Linked DNA regions of Paraburkholderia fungorum. The main gene of each other region encodes a partner of the protein of the gene in region 2 in a complex. Links are inferred from orthologs where the notes say so. Each region holds a gene or a part of one and is shown on either strand. Other genes may lie near its edges.

Region 1 (8,799 bases), 590 kb from region 2 along the record:
CCGCTCCCGCCGCGCCAGCCACCCCAGCCGATTCGGATAGGCGAGGCGCGCGCCGCTGGCGCGCACTCGCAACATGGCGTCCGTTGAAGTGGTTCGTCGTGCTGGCGGTCCTGTGCGCGTGGCTGTTGCCCGGCACGCTGGGCCACGAGCCATGGAAACAGGATGAGACGTACACGTTCGGCATCGTCCAGCACATGCTCGATACCGGCGACCTGGTCGTGCCGACCAACGCGGGTCAACCGTTCGTCGAAAAACCGCCGCTCTACGATTGGGTCGCCGCCGGCCTCGCGTGGATGTTCGGCCGCTACCTGCCGTTACACGATGCGGCACGTCTAGCGAGTGCGCTGTTCGCCGGCCTTGCCGTCTACTACACGGCACGCGTCGCCCGCCGCGCGGTGGCCGCGTCGAGCTGGTTCGACCTGCGGGTGATCGGCACGCTCGCGCTGTTCGGCGGAACGCTCGTCGTCGTCAAACACGCGCACGACATGATGACCGACGTCGCGCTGATGGCCGGTGCCGCGCTCGGCTTCTGCGGACTATTCGAGCTGGTGCTCGTGCATCTGCACGACACCGCGAACGCGGACGCCACACGCGCTTTCCCTGCCCCATTCAGACGACGCCACGCGCTCCTCAGTGCCGCCACGATGTTCGGCGCAGGCGTGGGCGTGTCGCTGCTCGCCAAGGGTCTGTTCGCGCCGCTCGTGTTCGGCGCGACCACTGTCGCCGTGATCGCGTTGTATCCGGCTTGCCGCAGCCGTAGCTTTGCCGGAGCGCTCGGTGTCGCCGCGCTGGTCTGCGCGCCGCTCGCGCTGATCTGGCCGGTCTGCTTCTATCTGCGCTCGGAGACGCTCTTCAAAGTCTGGCTGTGGGACAACAACGTCGGACGCTTCTTCGGCTTTTCGGTCGCCGAACTCGGGTCGGAAAACGAGAGCCGTCTGTTCGTGTTGCGCACTGTGCTGAGCGTCGGTTTCCCGGTGGTACCGCTCGCGCTGGCTGCATTGGCTGGTGGAGCGTGGCGGCGCTGGCGCGATCCGCGCGTGGCGTTGCCGGCGATCTTCGCGGGCATCGGTTTCGCCGTGCTGCAAAGCTCGGCGACAGTGCGCGAACTCTACATCCTGCCGTTTATCGCGCCGCTTGCGCTGCTGGCCACGGAAGGTATCGAGCGACTGCCACAGCGTCTGCACACGACCTGGGACATGACGAGCCGTGTGTTCTTCGGCAGCGTGGCCGCGCTCGCGTGGATCATCTGGTCGATCGTCAGCAGTCCGGCGAATACGCATGCGCCGCTGCATCTGCTCGGCCGCTGGTTGCCGCTGGATTGGGTGTCGCCGGTCAGACCCGGCCTGCTCGCCGCCGCGTTGCTGATGACGTTCGGCTGGCTGTGGCTCCTGCCGGTTTTCAGATTCGCGGGCAAATGGCGCGGCGCGTTGAGCTGGTGCGCAGGCGCGATGCTGGCGTGGGGGCTGGTCAGCACGCTGCTGTTGCCCTGGCTTGATTATGCGAAGAGCTATCGCTCGGTGTTCAGGGAATTGGCCGCGAAAACCGATATTGAATGGAACGACGGCGACTGTATGGCCAGTTCCGGCCTGGGCGAATCCGAAGCGCCGATGCTTTACTACTACACCGGCATCGAGCATCAGCCGACTGCGGATACTCGCAGTACCGCCTGTACCTGGCTGATCGTGGAAAGCCACCGTGGCACGACAAAGGCACCGGCAGGCGAGTGGCGTCTTTTCTGGTCCGGCGCGCGTCCTGGCGACACTGACGAGCTATTGCGGGTGTTCGTGCGTACGCCGGACAGCACGACGGACACGGGCAACGATTAATCGGAACGCAGAGAATCGATCCGTTTTAACGGATCATGCGGGCAACGCTAGAACGACGATCCGGGCTTGCGCAAAAAAGCGATCTCTTCATCGGTCGATACCCGCCCAAGCACTGCATTCCGATGTGGAAAACGTCCAAAGCGTTCGATGACCGCCGCGTGCCGCTCGGCGAACCGGTAGTACGATTTGCCGCCCGGCTCCGCTTCCAGCTGCCTGAACAATCGCAGCGATTCGTGCTGGCTGCCCAACGTTTCGTCGTGTTCGAACGGCAGATAAGCAAACGCACGATGGTGCGCGCTGGGCAATAACCGGTCGCCGCCGCTCGCGATCAGCCGTTGCGCGACCTGCAATGCACGGTGATCGGCTGCGAACGCGCGCGGCGTATTGCGGTGACAGTTTCGCGAGAATTGATCCAGCACGATGATCAGCGCCAATGCACCGAGTGGTGTGGCTTGCCAGTGGTCGAGCGTCGAGGCTTTCGTCGGGACGCTTTCCACCTCGTTCGCCACGTCGATCAGCGCACCAAAGCGCTCCCGCAACATCGCATCGAACGCGTTATTGCGCGAAAACCAGAGCTTGCGCTCTTCGCCGAAGCCCGGCGAACCCGGCTCGCCGAACCAGCAATCCAGAACCGCGCGGGCGTCCGGGGCGAGCGCGGCATAATCCGCCGACATCCCATGACACGCATCGCCCGACTCCGGCTCCGGTTCAGCCATTGCGATTGCGCATCCAGTCGGCGGTTTCGAAGAACGAGGCCAGCAGACGTTCTCGCAGCGACTCGTCGAGACCGATGTCTTCCATCGCCCACGCCATGCACCTGAGCCACTGATCGCGCTCGCTCGAAGCAATCGGAAACGGCATATGCCGCGCGCGCAATCGCGGATGACCAAACCGGCTGATGTAGTGATCCGGCCCACCCATCCAGCCGCACAGAAACCAGAAGAATTTGTCGCGCGAACCGTCGAGCGATTCAGGATGCAACGCGCGAATTCCGGCGAAATCCGCTTCCAGATCCATCAGGTCGTAAAAACGGTCGACCAGTTCGCGCACGCGCGCCTCGCCGCCCACCAGATCGAAGGCCGTCGGCTTTGCCGTGGTCACTTCGTCGTTCAAATCGCTCATAACCTGCTCGTCAACCTAAAAACAACCAGAAAGAAAATCTACGCAACCGCGTCATGCGAGCTGACCAGCAGCCTTCGCGCATCCCGTCAAACCCGTCACGTATCACGCATCCCGCAACGACTGCAACGCGGGCCGCGCCAGCACATGCCGCAAGCTCATCCACCCGCCGACACCCGCGCACGCGACGCCGGCCGCAATCCCAACCGGCAGCATCCACGGATCGAAGCTCAGATAAAACTCGAACACGCGCGTCGCCAGCACCCAGCCGATAATCTGCGCACCGACCGCCGCCATCAAACCGGCCAGCGCGCCGACCGCGACGAACTCGGCAATCTGCACCGCCCGGATCTGCCGGTGCGACGCGCCCAACGCCCGCAGCAGCGCGGATTCTCGCATACGCTCATCGCGCGTGCCGGCCAGCGCCGCGTACAGCACCAGCACGCCCGCCGCGAGCGTGAACGCGAACAGGAACTGCACCGCGCCGATCACCTGCTGCAACACGCGCTGAATCTGCGCGAGGATAGGACCGGTGTCGATGGCCGTGAGATTCGGATAAGCGGCGATCAGGCCGTCGATGGTCGACTGCTTTTCCGGCGGCAGATGAAAACTCGTGATGAACGTCGCCGGAAAATCCTTCAACGCGGCGGGCGGCATCAGCACGAAAAAGTTGACCCTGAACGAGCCCCAGTCGAGCTTGCGCACACTCGTCACGGGCGCGTCGATCTGCATGCCGGTCACGTCGAAGCGCAGCGTGTCGCCGGGCTTCACGTTGATCAGCTTCGCGAGCCCCTGCTCGATCGAAATCTGCGGCGTGCTTGTATCGCCGTACCAGGTTCCGCCCGCGATCCGGTTGTCGTCGGGCAATTCCGTCGTGTACGACAGATTGAATTCGCGGTCCACCAGACGCTTCGCGTCGTCGCCCTTGAACGAATCGGGATTGACCGGCTTGCCGTTGATCGCTGTCAAACGCCCGCGCACCATCGGCGCGAGCACCGTGCCGGGCACGCCGTGCGCGTCGAGAAAATGCGTAACCGCGTCACGCTGATCCGGCTGAATGTCGATGATGAATTCATTCGGCGCATCGGGCGGCGTCGATTTGCGCCAGCCCGCGACCAGGTCGTCGCGCGTCATCGCGATCAGCAGCAGACACATCAGGCCGATGCCGAGCGCGGTGATCTGCAACGCGCTGGCACTGCTGCGCCGTTCGAGCGACGCCAGCGCGTAACGCCAGCCGATTCCCGCATTCACGCGCTCGCTGCGCACGAAACGCGCCGCGCCCCACAGCGCCAGCCGCGCGACGCACGCGAACACCAGCAGCCCGCCCGCAAAGCCGCCCGCGACGATTCCGCCGAGCTTCAACTCACCCGCCGCGACGACCAGCAGCGCAGCGAACAGCACGATGCCGAGCGCGTACGCGGCCCATGCGGTGCGCCCCGCTTCGCCCCACTCACGACGCAGCACGCGCACCGGCGGCACACGCGTGAGCGGCAACAGCGGCGGCAAAGCGAAGCCGAGCAGCAGCACGAGGCCGGCGGCGATGCCTTCGAGCGCGGGCCATGCAGTCGGGTAAGGCAGCGCGACGTCGATCAGCGAACCAAGCCAGGTCAGCAACGCGAGATGGCCGAGGAAACCGAGCGCCACACCCAGCGCGCCGCCGATCAAACCGAGCCCGACGAATTCCAGCGTGAACAGCGAGCGCAGCGCCGCCTGGCTGACGCCGAGACAGCGCATCGCCGCACATCCGTCGAGATGACGGCGCATATACCGATGCGCGGCCATCGCGATCGCGACCGCCGCCAGCAGCGCGGTCAGCAACGACACGAGCGTGAGGAAATGACTCGCGCGATCGAGCGTCTGACGCACTTGCGGCTGGCCGTCCTGCAACGATTCGAGCGCGACGCCGCGCATCTTGCCGCCGTCCACCTTGTCGTGCGCGAACTGCGCGAAACGCGCCACTGATTCATCCGTGCCCGCCACCAGCAGCCGGTAAGTCACGCGGCTGCCGAACGTGATCAGCCCGGTCGACTGGACTTCGTCGGCGCGCAGCATCAGACGCGGCGAAAAGTTGACAAACGAAAAGCCGCGATCGAGTTCGCGCGTAATCACCGCGCCGATCGTGAAGCTGCGATTGCCGACCTTCACCGGATCGCCGACATGCAGTTTCAACGCGTCGAGCAACGCCTGGTCGACCCACACGGTGCCGGGCGACGGAATCGATTGCGCGGGATGATCCGCCGAACCGGGCGCGGACGTAATCCGCAGTGCGCCGCGCAGCGGATAGCCGTCCGACACCGCCTTCACCGCGGCCAGCCGCGACACCGGCTGCGCGCCGGTCGAGTTGATCATGCTGGGAAAGATCGCCGTACTGGCCGTGTTCAGGCCCAGCGCTTTGGCTTGTCCGGCGAACACGGGATCGACAGGATGATCCCCCCGGACGATGAAATCGGCGCCGATCATGCGCCGCGCGTCGCGCTCCAGCCCCTGATGCAAGCGGTCGGCCAGAAAGCCGACACTCGACAAAGCCGCGACGGCCAGCACCAGCGCCAGCAGCAGCATCGTCAACTCGCCCGCGCGCCAGTCGCGCGCCGTCATGCGGATAGCCTGGCGCAACAGATCCATGCCGCCAAAACGACGCGCCGCTTTCGACCCCGCGTTAGCGCGCGCCGTGGAACCCCGTACCGTATCGCTCAATCGTGCCTGCTCCTGGCAAAACGCGACACCATATGGGTCGCCATGCCGCGAAAACCGCCCTGCACGCCGCGCCAGAGCCGGGGCAACGCCCAGCCGGCCAGCATCAGGAAGCCCACCATCAAAACCAGAAAGATCAGCGGCACGAACAGCGCCAGCAGCATGCCGCCAACCACGAGACCGTCTTCAGCGGTCGATGTCACGACATTCGACACCGGTTCCGGCGACAGATTGATCAGCGCGCGCGTGCCCGCTTTCGCCAGATGCGCGGTGCCCGCCAGCGTACCGCCCGCGAGCGCGGCAACCGTCAGCAGAGCCGGATCGGCGTGACCGAGCGCACCGGCGGCCAGCACCGCGCCCGCCGGAATGCGAATGAACGTATGAACCGCATCCCATAACGAATCGAACGCGGGAATTTTATCGGCGAGAAATTCGGTGACGGTCAGCACCGCCGCCACGCCGATCACCCACGGCGACGACAGCGCGGACAGCGTATCGGGAAGATGGATGAGGCCGAGGCGTTCGAACACGCCGGCCAGCAGGACCGTCAGATAGAGGCGCAGGCCGCTGCCCCATGAGAGACCCGCAGCGAGCGAAAGTGATTCAAGCATGGCCGCCTCCAGGCGCGCTGTGCGTGCCGGGCGCTTCGACGGGCGGGTCGGATAAAGCCCGCGTCGAAGTCGTCAGACCCGCGCCAAGCCGGCCGCGCCAAAGTGGCCGCGGGCAACGTCAGATGTATTCCATCTCATTATAGCCACGTTAATTCACCGGCCGCAGCGAGTAATTAATTGGTGGCTTCAAGTAGCGCGGTTAAATCGGCATACAACCGACATACCGATTGGCATGCCAGTTGTATTTTCCTGGGATTAATCGATTTGCCTGATCAGGCAAATACTAAAACCTAGTGTCCCGACGACAGCTTCAATCCGATCAGACCGATCACGATCAGCGCCGCGCTAGCGACCCGCGCGACCGTCAACGCCTCGCCCATCATCACGATACCGAAGATGAACGCGCCGACCGCGCCGATCCCCGTCCACACGGCGTAGGCCGTGCCGAGCGGCAACTGGCGCATCGCGACGGCGAGCAGCGCGAAGCTGCAGAGCGCGGTCACGACCGTGAACACGGACGGCCACAAGCGGGTGAAACCTTCGGAAGTTTTGAGGCCGGCCGCCCACGCGACTTCGAGCAAACCGGCAATCAGCAGCAGAAACCAGGACATGAGACCGCTCCAGAATGAAAATGGGGCCGTCCCCGTTTGTGACAGATGCGTAAGGTCGTCCTTACGAAACGTAATTATATCAAAATGAAATGTGTGCTGAATTGGCGCGGGAATCCGCTATATCGCAGCGGTTAAATCGGTGTTGAAGCGCCGTTAAACGCCATTAAGCCGCGCCCACCAGCCGGTAACCGACTCCCGTCTCCGTGACGATATGCTCCGGTTGCGCCGGATCGCGCTCCAGCTTGCCGCGCAGATGCGCCATGTAAATGCGCAGATAGTGAGAACTCTCGACATGCGACGGCCCCCACACGTCGCGCAACAACTGTCGGTGCGTCAGCACGCGGCCCGCATGACGCACGAGCGTCGCAAGCAGCCGGTATTCGATCGGCGTCAGATGGATCGCCGCGCCGTCGCGCGTCACTTGCCTCAAAGCGAGGTCGACCGTGACCGCGCCGAAATGCACCTGCGGCGATTCGTTCGCGCCGCCCTGGTTGCGCCGGCGCATATGCGCGCGGATTCGCGCCAGCAACTCGGAGACGCCAAACGGTTTGGTCAGATAGTCGTCCGCACCGGCATCGAGTGCGGCGACTTTTTCGCTTTCCTGGGTCCGCGCCGACAGCACGATCACCGGCAACTCGCTCCAGCCCCGCAATTCGCGGATCACGTCGAGGCCGTCGGTGTCAGGCAGGCCGAGATCGACGATAACCAGGTCGGGCTTGCGCGTCGCGGCTTCGACGAGACCCTGCTTGCCGGTTTCGGCGTCGTGCACGACGATGCCCTCGCCTTCCAGCGCCGTGCGCACGAAGCGGCGAATCTGCTTTTCGTCTTCGATCAGGACGACCGTGATGCTCGGGTCACTCATGGGTAGGCTTGGAAAGCGGGTTGTGGGGTGAGGTGTGGCTGGAAGCCGCAGGTTGCGCGACATCGGCATCGGTGCGCATCACGGCGCCCAGTTCAGCATGAACCAGCGGTTCAATCGCTTCGTCTTCCAGCGGCTCTGGTGCATCGGGCGGCGTGTCGACCGGCAGCGTGAACCAGAAGCGCGCGCCTTCCACGCGGCCATCCGCGGCGATCCGGTTGAGCGCGCCGATTGTACCGCCGTGCGCTTCGACGATCGCGCGGCAGATCGCAAGGCCGAGACCGATGCCCGGCTTCGCCGATTCCTTCTCGCCGCGCGTAAATTTCTCGAACACGCGTGCTTCCATGCCAGCGGGCAAACCTGGGCCGTTATCGTCGACCGTCACGCGGACCAGCGCGCGGCCGTCCGCGTCCAGCCGTTGCGCACCGATCGTCAACGGCGAAGCCGGCGCGGTGTATTTGGCGGCGTTTTCGAACAGGTTCGAAAAGAGCCGCTCCATCAGCACCGCGTCGAGATGCAGCAGCGGCAGATCGGCGGGCAGCTTCACCTGCACCGGATGACCCGCCAGCACGCGCCTGCACGCGCGCAATGCGGCGCCGACGGTTTCCTCGAGCAGCGTCCACTGCTGATTCAGTTGCAGACTGCCTGCCTGCAGCCGCGCCATATCGAGCAGATTCGTGACGATGCCCGTCATCCGTAAAGCTTCTTCGTGAATCGCTTCGACCAGGTCGTCGCCGGGTTGCGCGCCGGGATGAGCCTCGCGCGATTGCGCCAGCATCGACGAAAAACCGACGATGGTCGTCAACGGCGTGCGCAGATCGTGCGAGATCGCGGACAGCAGCGAGTTGCGCAGCCGCTCCGATTCCATATTGACGAGCGCGTCGCGCGCGATATCGACGTAATGCACGCGTTCCAGCGCCAGCGCGATCTGCGCGGCGAACGCGTCGAGCATGCGCTGCCGCTCGGGCACGTCCAGTTCGCGCTCGTCGCGCAGCACGACGGCGAGCACACCACGCGTGCGCATCGGCGCCTTCAGCGGCAGATACAGCGCGCTCGCGGCGGGCAACGTGTCGGTGCCGCGC
Region 2 (8,542 bases):
GGCCGGCCGAATTCGTTGTTGAACGCGGCGCCGCCGAGCGGGCCGTCGATCATGATCTGCAACGGCGACGCGATGCGGTCGGGACGGCCATACGCTTCGAACTTGTCGTCCGGATTGCGATGGGCGAGCGGCTGTGCAGCGTCGCGCGCGTTTTCCCATGCTTCGACGCCGTCGGGCAATTCCAGATTCGACACCGTGAAGCCCGCGAGACCCGCCTTCGGACGCGCGCCGCGGCCGGTCGCGCCTTCGTCGCGGATTTCACCGCCCGCACCGGTTGCGGCGCCCGGGAACGGCGAGATCGCGGTCGGGTGATTGTGCGTTTCGACCTTCATCAACGTGTGCGTCAGCTCGACGTTGCGGCGATAGTGCTCCGGCAATTCGCTCGCACCAAGTTGCTCCGGCGTGCGCGGGAACCAGCGCTCGGCCATGCCCCCCGCCATGATCGCCGAGTTGTCCGAATACGCGACGATCGTGCCTTGCGGATTCAGCTTCTCGGTATTGCGGATCATGTTGAACAGCGAGATGTCCTGCTTCTCGCCGTCGATGGTCCAGTCGGCGTTGAAAATCTTGTGGCGGCAGTGCTCGCTGTTGGCCTGCGCGAACATCATCAGTTCGACGTCGGTCGGATTGCGGCCGAGCTTCGTGAACGCATCGACCAGATAGTCGATTTCGTCGTCCGCGAGCGCGAGGCCCAGTTCGGTGTTCGCCGCTTCCAGCGCGCCACGGCCGTTGCCGAGCACGTCGACGGTTTGCAGCGGCTTGGCCGGCAGTTCGTCGAACAGATGCAGCGCGTGCTCGCGCGACGGCGCGACGCTTTCGGTCATGCGGTCGTGCAGCGCGGCGGCGACTGCCGCGCGCGCTTCGTCCGACAACGCCTTCTTGCCGCCCAGCAGCCCGCTTTTCAGCGTGACCGTGTATTCGACGCCGCGCTCGATGCGGCGCACCTGCGTGAGGTTGCACAGATGGGCGATGTCGGTTGCCTTGCTGGCCCACGGCGACACCGTGCCGAAACGCGGCACCACGAGGAAAGTTTCGACCGAACCGCGCTCTTTACTTTCTTCGAGCGGATCGCCGTAGTGCATCAGCGCTTCGATCTTCGCGTTGTCTTCAGCGGAGAGCGGGGTTTGAGCGTTGACGAAGTGCAGGAATTGACCGCGCACGCCCGTAATGTTCGGATCGATGCGCGTGAGCGTGTCGAGCAGGCGGGTTTGACGGAAATCGGAGAGGGCCGAAGCGCCGGGGAAACACGAGAAGTGGGCCATGGACTTGACGTTGCGTCGCTCTGCGATGCCGCAGACTCGAACATACAGGCGACGTGAGGCGGAAAGGAAGTCCGGGATTATACCCCGGGAACAGGCTTCCAGCGGGCCTGACGGTGCGGTTTCGGTCCATCCGCCGATGCTGCGTCGATGCGCCGCCCGCGTGGCCGCGCCTTGCGTTTGACTGCTATCATTCGGCCTTTCACCAGATCGGCGCAAGCAGCCCGGCTCATGCCAGGCAGCGCCGCATGTCACGCCAGAACGGATACGCCACTTCGGCGTCCCGCCGGCAACTCGAATCAGAACATGGATGTCATCGTCATTGGCGGCGGAATTGCAGGCGCCGCCACCGCTTATCACCTGCGCGCGGCCGGTCACCGGGTCTGCGTCGTCGAGCGCCACGCCACCGTCGCGCAGGGCGCCACCTATGGCCACGGCGGCACGGTCCTGCCCACGCCGCTCGACGTCTGGTTCGGCCCGACCTTCATGGCGAGCCGCCAGAACGCCCGCAACGGCGTGATCAGCAAGGTCGGCTTCAATGGGCAGGCGCGTCAGTTCGTCAAGCAATTGTCCGCGCTGCAGGAACCGGACGCGTTCAGCCGCCAGTTCGGCCTGCTGCGTCCGCTGATCGAAGCGTCGCGCGACGCGTTGATCGATGTCGAATCGCGCTTCGGTCTCGAATTCGAACAGTCGAACGGCGTGCTTTATCTGGTGCGCTCGCAGCAGGAATGGGAGCAGACTCAAGCCGCGCTCGAATTGCTGCGCCAGTACGAAGTCCCGCATCACGTGCTGACGCCGGCCGAATGCGCGGCGTTCGAGCATTCGGTGCGCACCGAACCGGAGTTCGCCGGCGGCGTGCTGTTCGACCAGGACCGCACGGCCAACTGCCCGCTGTTCGCCAAACTCATCAAGCAGACGCTCGACGCGCAAGGCGGCGTGCAATTCATGCTCGGCTGCGAAGTGTCGGCGATCCGTCTCGAAGGACAACGCGCGTCGGTGGAACTGGCGCCGCGTCCAGGTTCGGACGCCCGTTCACGCGAAGTCGACGTGATTCACGCCGACGCGGTTGTCGTGGCGGCCGGTCATGGCAGCCTGTCGTTGCTCGAACCGCTGGGTTTGAAGCTGCCGCTGCATCCGCTGCGGCTGCATACGCTGGTCGCGCCGATCGCGCACGAGGAATGCGCGCCGCATGTGGCGATCGTCGACGCAGTGAAGCGGATCGGCATCAGCCGGATGAATCACCGGTTGCGGATTGCGGGCGGTGCGGTGCTGCAAAGCGCCGGCCAGATCGACAAGCCGTTGGGCGAAGCAGTCACGAAAGAAGCGCTGGCGCTGCTCGGCCAGGCCACGCATGACTGGATTCCGGGCGCCGCGCGGATTTCGGCGGCGCTGCCGTGGGAAGGCGTCAAGCTGCTGTCGCCGGATGGCTTGCCGGTGATCGGCAATGCGCTGCATCCGCGTCTGTTCGTCAATGTCGGACATGGTCCGGCGGGCTGGGGCCTCGCTTGCGGAGCGGGCAAGCTGGTCGCCGATCTGATTTCAGGCCAGACGTCCGATTTGCCGGCCGATACGCTGGCCGCACTGCGGGCAGAACGGTTTCAATAAGCCTGTCGCTTCTGCATCAAATCCACTTGAAAACGTATTGGCGATCATGAGAACCACAAGGTTTTCATGATCGCCGGTTGCGTTCTTTTGCGTCCGGTCGCGTCTGTTTGCGAGCACACGCGACGACCGCTCCCGCAATTCCCGCTGCAAATGGCGCGCACGTACCAACGCGGGCCGGAAAGAGCCGCGCATCGCGCCCGCATCGGCACTAACATAGCGATTTCCTTTGCTTGCGCGTGCTGCAACGAGCACGCGAAACGCCAGGTCCGCCATGACAGACGCCGAACACACGCCGCCTACCCTCATCAACCCGCATCATCGGGCGCTGCCCCTGCTGACGCTGACGGATCTGCGGATCGCCGAATCGCAAGCTCAAGCCGCACTGCCCCCGCACACGCTGATGGGCCGCGCCGGGCAATCGGCGGCGAGCTTTCTGCATGAGCAGATCACCCGCGACACGTCGGTCGAAAAATCGAAGCAGCGCGTGTGGCTGATCGCCGGCCCCGGCAATAACGGCGGCGACGCGTTGATTCTCGCGGCCGAATTGCACAAGGTGGGAATCGCCGTCGAGTTGTGTATGCCCGTCGACGTGAAACCGGACGACGCCCGCTGGGCACTCGACACGGCCCGCGCCGCGGGCGTGCCGATCACACCGGAACCGCCTGCATCGCTGGACGGCTTCCGCTGGCTCGTGGACGGCATGTTCGGCATCGGCCTGACGCGTCCGCTCGAAGGCGTGTTCGCGAATGTCGCGCGGCAGTTGTCGCAGCGGGCAAAAGCGCGGCCCAGAAAAGGCGGCGTTCTCGCGCTCGACGTTCCAAGCGGACTCGACAGCGACACCGGCACGGTCGTCGGCAATGGCGACGGCGTCGCGGTCTGCGCGACTCACACGATCACCTTCATCGGCGCGAAGCCGGGTCTGTTCACCGCGCAGGGGCGCGACCTCGCCGGCCAGGTGACTGTCGCGCCGATCGGCGTCGACATTGGCGCGCGCACGGTCGTGCAATTGAACGCGCCCGAGCTTTTCAGCGCGTTCCTGCCGCCGCGCGATTTCGCGACCAACAAGGGCACGTTCGGCAGCCTCGCGGTGGTCGGCGGCGATACGGGGATGTGCGGCGCGCCGATCCTCGCGTCGCGCGCGGCGCTCTACACCGGCGCGGGCAAAGTGCACGTCGCGCTGCTGGGCGACGGCGCTCCGCCTTACGATCCGCCGCATCCCGAACTGATGCTGCATCCCATCGACGATCTGCCGCTCGATTCGATGGATGCGCTGGCGGTCGGCTGCGGCATGGGGCACCGCGAGCGCGCGACGCGCGTCATGCACGACGTGCTGCCGCTCGACGTGCCCAAACTGTTCGATGCCGATGCACTGAACCTGATCGCCAAAGATCCCGCTCTGGCCGACGAAGTGACCGCGCGCGGCGTGCAAGGCGACCCTTGCATCCTGACGCCGCATCCGCTCGAAGCCGCGCGCCTGCTCGGCAGCGACGCCGCCGCCGTGCAGCGCGACCGCGTCGGCGCGGCCCGCGCGCTGGCCGCGCGCTTTGCGAGCGTCGTGGTTCTGAAAGGGACAGGCACGATCGTCGCGGCGCCGGACGGCCGCCTCGCGATCAACCCGACCGGCAACGCGGCGCTCGCCACGGGCGGCACCGGCGACGTGCTCGGCGGGATCATCGGCGCATTGCTCGCGCAACATTTGCCACGCTACGAGGCGGCTCTCGCGGGCGTGTTCCTGCACGGCCTCGCCGCCGACACCCTCACCGCGCAAGGCCATGGGCCGGCCGGCCTGACAGCAGGCGAACTCGCACCGATGGTGCGCACCCTGCTGAACCGTATGTTCTATCCGCCGACGGCCGCATAACGCCGGCCTGACGCGCACCGTCGTCCCAACTTTTGCGCGCGATGCCCAAACCCATGCAGGCTGTCACGCATCGCCGCTATACTGGACAACTGCGCCGCGTGTCGGGTCGATCGCGGGCAGCAGCGAAGTTTCAACCGGAGCCCGAAGGCTCTGCGGCTCGTCAAGAGCCGGTTGAAACTTCACTGCCGCCCGCGTCGCGAACCCGGCTGCGCGGCATCGTTCTAACAGCATCGTTGCATCATCCTCGGCAGCGCTTCACGCGCGGCCTTTCTTCGTGCCCCCTGGTTAGACGGACGCTATGACCCAGAACTCGCTCCCCTCCTGGTCCTCGCTGCAAACGCATTACGAGAAGATTCGCGATGCGCACATGCGCGACTGGTTCGCCCCCGAGAACGACCCCGCCCCTACCCGTGCCGAGCGCTTCGCGTTCGCGGGCGGCGGACTCGCGGCCGATTTCTCGAAGCACCGTATCACCGATGAAACCCTGAAGCTGCTCGTGCAACTCGCGCGCGAAGCCGGCGTCGAAAAACGCCGCGACGCGATGTTCGCGGGCGAGGTCGTCAACCCGACCGAAGGCCGCGCCGCGCTGCATACCGCGTTGCGCGCGACCGATCCGAAAGCGCCGTTCCACGCCGAGATCAAGGCCGAACGCGCGAAGATGGCCGCGTTCGCCGACCAGGTGCGCAGCGGCGCATGGACCGGCTACACCGGCAAGCGGATTCGCTACGTGGTGAACATCGGCATCGGCGGCTCGGATCTCGGGCCGAAGATGGTCGTGCACGCGCTGCATCATCTGGCTACGCCGGAGATCACCACGCACTTCGTGTCGAACGTCGACGGCGCCGACCTGTACAACGTGATGCAGCAGATCGATCCCGAGGAAACGCTCGCGATCATCGTGTCCAAGACCTTCACGACGCTCGAAACGATGACCAACGCGCGCTCGCTGCGCGACTGGTTCGTCGAAAAGGGCTGCCCGGAAAGCGCACTGGCGAAGCATTTCGTCGGCGTGTCGGCGAACCCGGCGGAAGTGGTCAAGTTCGGCATCGCGAAAGAGAACGTGTTCGAGATGTGGGACTGGGTCGGCGGCCGCTATTCGCTGTGGTCGGCGGTCGGTCTGTCGATCATGATCGCGGTCGGCCCGCAGCAGTTCGATGAACTGCTCGCCGGCGCGAACGAGATGGATCAGCATTTCCGCGATGCGCCGCTCGAAAAGAATTTGCCGGTGCTGCTCGGCATGATCGGCATCTGGTATCGCAACTTCTTCGGCTCGCAAAGCTACCTGGTCGCGCCGTATTCGGAAGCGCTGCATTTCCTGCCGTCGTATCTGCAACAGCTGGAGATGGAGAGCAACGGCAAGTCGGCACGGCTCGACGGCGCGTTCGTCGACTATCCGACGTCGGCGGTGACGTGGGGCGAGCCTGGCACGAACGGCCAGCATGCGTTCTTCCAGATGCTGCATCAAGGGCCGACCATCGTCCCGATCGACTTCGTTGCTGTGCTGACGCCGGAGCATCCGCTGGCGAGCCATCATCCGAAGCTGCTGGCTAACTGCTTCGCGCAAAGCGAGGCGTTGATGCTCGGCCGCACGCTTGAAGAAGCGAAGAAAGTGGCGGGCCCGGACAAGCCGGAACTCGCGCCGCATCTGACCTTCCCGGGCAACCGGCCGACCGCCACGCTGATACTCGATGCGCTCACTGCGCGTTCGCTCGGCGCGTTGATCGCGTTGTACGAACACAAGGTGCTGGTGCAGGCGTCGGTGTGGAACATCAACCCGTTCGATCAATGGGGCGTCGAACTCGGCAAGATTCTCGGCAAGGTGGTGGAGGCCGATCTGACCGCCGCAAGCGTGGACGAGAAGAAGCATGACTCGTCGACCTCGGCGCTGATCGCGCGCGCGCGGGCCGCGTTGAAGAAATGAGCGATGCTTCGGGTTGAATCCCGCTGCTTCTAGCAGGAATGAATAGCGGAAATGAAAAAGCGGGCCTTCGTGGCCCGCTTTTTTTATAGCAACGACTTTTGTCGATAGCGCTGGATCAGGCCAGCCGCCCCGCTTCGATCGTCACCGTCTTGTCGCAACGACGCGCCAGTTCGATGTCATGCGTAACGAGAATCAGCGTGGCGCCGTTCGCGCGATTCATCTCGAACATCAGATCGATCACAGCGTGACCGGTCGCGGCATCGAGACTGCCGGTGGGTTCGTCGGCGAACAGGATAGCCGGATGCGTGACGAAGGCCCGCGCCAACGCCACACGCTGCTGTTCGCCACCGGACAGCAACTTCGGATAGTGCCCGGTACGCTGCCCAAGGCCGACCTGCTCCAGCAGACCACGCGCCCGTTGCGCCGCCTCGCGCGTGCCGACGCCGCCTTGCAACTCGAGCGGCAACGTGACGTTCTCGAGCGCGGTCAGGTGCGGCATCAGTTGGAACGACTGGAACACGAAGCCGACCGATCCGCTGCGCAACGCAGCCCGCCCGTCTTCGTCGAGTTCGCCGAGTTCCCGGCCCAGCAACCGAACCGAGCCCGAACTCGCGCTGTCCAATCCCGCGAGCAAGCCAAGCAGCGTAGACTTGCCCGACCCGGATGCACCGACGATTGCCACACTGCTGCCGGCATCGATAGCAAGATCGATATCGTCGAGAATCGTCAGTTCGCCCGCTGCATCCTTAACCTTCTTGCACAAACCCCGCACTTCAATGACTGGATCAGTTTTGTTTAGCATGGTGAAGCGTAGGTTGAAAGTGCTCGCCATAGCCCCGCGCGCCGCAGCGCTGTCTACAGCATTCGGCTCGACCGTGATGGCCGCCGCCCTTTTTTCGATGCCCTTCGCGGCCCAGGCCGCCAATGCGCCCGAACCTGCCCGGCCGGTGATCGTCGTACTCGGCGACAGCATCTCCGCCGAATACGGCCTGCCTCGCGACACTGGCTGGGTTGCGCTGATGCGCCAGCGTCTGTCCGACGAGCGAATCGATTATAGCGTCGCCAATGCCAGCATCAGCGGCGACACCACCAGCGGCGGACGGGCCCGCTTGCCGGCGCTCATGCAACGCCTGAAGCCGAGCATCGTGATCGTCGAACTCGGCGCCAACGACGCATTGCGAGGCGTGCCGCTTTCCACCACCGAAGACAACCTGCGCACGATCATCGAGCAGGCTCAACAGGGACATGCAAAGGTCGTGCTGGTGGGCATGTACGTCCCGCCCAATTACGGCCCCGACTACACGCAAAAGTTCCACGGCCTGTATGGCGATCTGTCGAAGGAATTGCGCGTGCCGTTAGTGCCGTTCCTGCTCGCCGGCATCGCCGACAAACCGGACATGTTCCAGGCCGATCAGATGCACCCGACCCAGCAGGCACAGCCAGTGCTACTCAACAACGTGTGGCCTGCAGTAAAGCCACTCCTTCGTACAAGTTCGTCGCACTGAAAAGCTGCTAACAACTTGTTTCCAGAACTTTGGGAACGCGGATCGGCAAGTTTGTTCTGACACTTTCCTATCCCGTGTCACCCCGCTCGTTTCGCTAGAGCGACTTCCGAGGAGATAACGTGAAATACCTACCGTTAATCGCTTTGACCGTGGCAATTTCTGCCTGCGCCGCTCAACCGCCTGCTGGCGTTCAATCCGTCGGACAAAGCCAGCAACCGCCGAAGGCCGTGGCCACCTGCATCGCGCAGAAATGGGCCGACGGTTCGCAACAGCAGGTTGTCACGCAAAATACCCTGGCCAACGACCAGGCCATGGACGTGTATGTGCCGGGTCAGCAACCGCCTAACGGCGCTGCAGCTGTGGTGCGTCCGTCCTACAGCGGCCCGGGCAC

What was found.
Region 1: the proteins of BLS41_RS08840 (region 2) and BLS41_RS06210 are in contact, whole or in part, in a cryo-EM structure (PDB 9GE8), measured with the Escherichia coli proteins. The link is inferred for Paraburkholderia fungorum from one-to-one orthologs.

What each region holds. Positions count from the first base shown.
Region 1 is NZ_FNKP01000001.1:1,403,721-1,412,519, reverse strand. The notes cover bases 2,846-6,039. They hold BLS41_RS06210 (ABC transporter permease), read right to left. Parts: upstream 5,640-6,039; coding sequence 3,051-5,639; downstream 2,846-3,050. Other genes in these bases: BLS41_RS06205 (DUF4126 domain-containing protein), read right to left, coding at 5,636-6,039; BLS41_RS06215 (group II truncated hemoglobin), read right to left, coding at 2,846-2,948. In the rest of the region: BLS41_RS06225 (ArnT family glycosyltransferase), read left to right, coding at 1-1,826; BLS41_RS06220 (DUF924 family protein), read right to left, coding at 1,874-2,542; more of BLS41_RS06215, read right to left, coding at 2,535-2,845; more of BLS41_RS06205, read right to left, coding at 6,040-6,247; quaternary ammonium compound efflux SMR transporter SugE, read right to left, coding at 6,538-6,858; two-component system response regulator KdpE, read right to left, coding at 7,022-7,720; BLS41_RS06190 (DUF4118 domain-containing protein), read right to left, coding at 7,713-8,799.
Region 2 is NZ_FNKP01000001.1:1,995,989-2,004,530, reverse strand. What follows is about bases 5,606-8,542. They hold BLS41_RS08840 (ABC transporter ATP-binding protein), read right to left. Parts: upstream 7,449-8,542; coding sequence 6,762-7,448; downstream 5,606-6,761. Other genes in these bases: BLS41_RS08830 (hypothetical protein), read left to right, coding at 8,271-8,542; BLS41_RS08835 (arylesterase), read left to right, coding at 7,447-8,151; pgi (glucose-6-phosphate isomerase), read left to right, coding at 5,606-6,646. Outside these bases: purL (phosphoribosylformylglycinamidine synthase), read right to left, coding at 1-1,262; BLS41_RS08860 (FAD-dependent oxidoreductase), read left to right, coding at 1,566-2,864; BLS41_RS08855 (hypothetical protein), read right to left, coding at 2,799-3,137; BLS41_RS08850 (bifunctional ADP-dependent NAD(P)H-hydrate dehydratase/NAD(P)H-hydrate epimerase), read left to right, coding at 3,136-4,725; more of pgi, read left to right, coding at 5,024-5,605.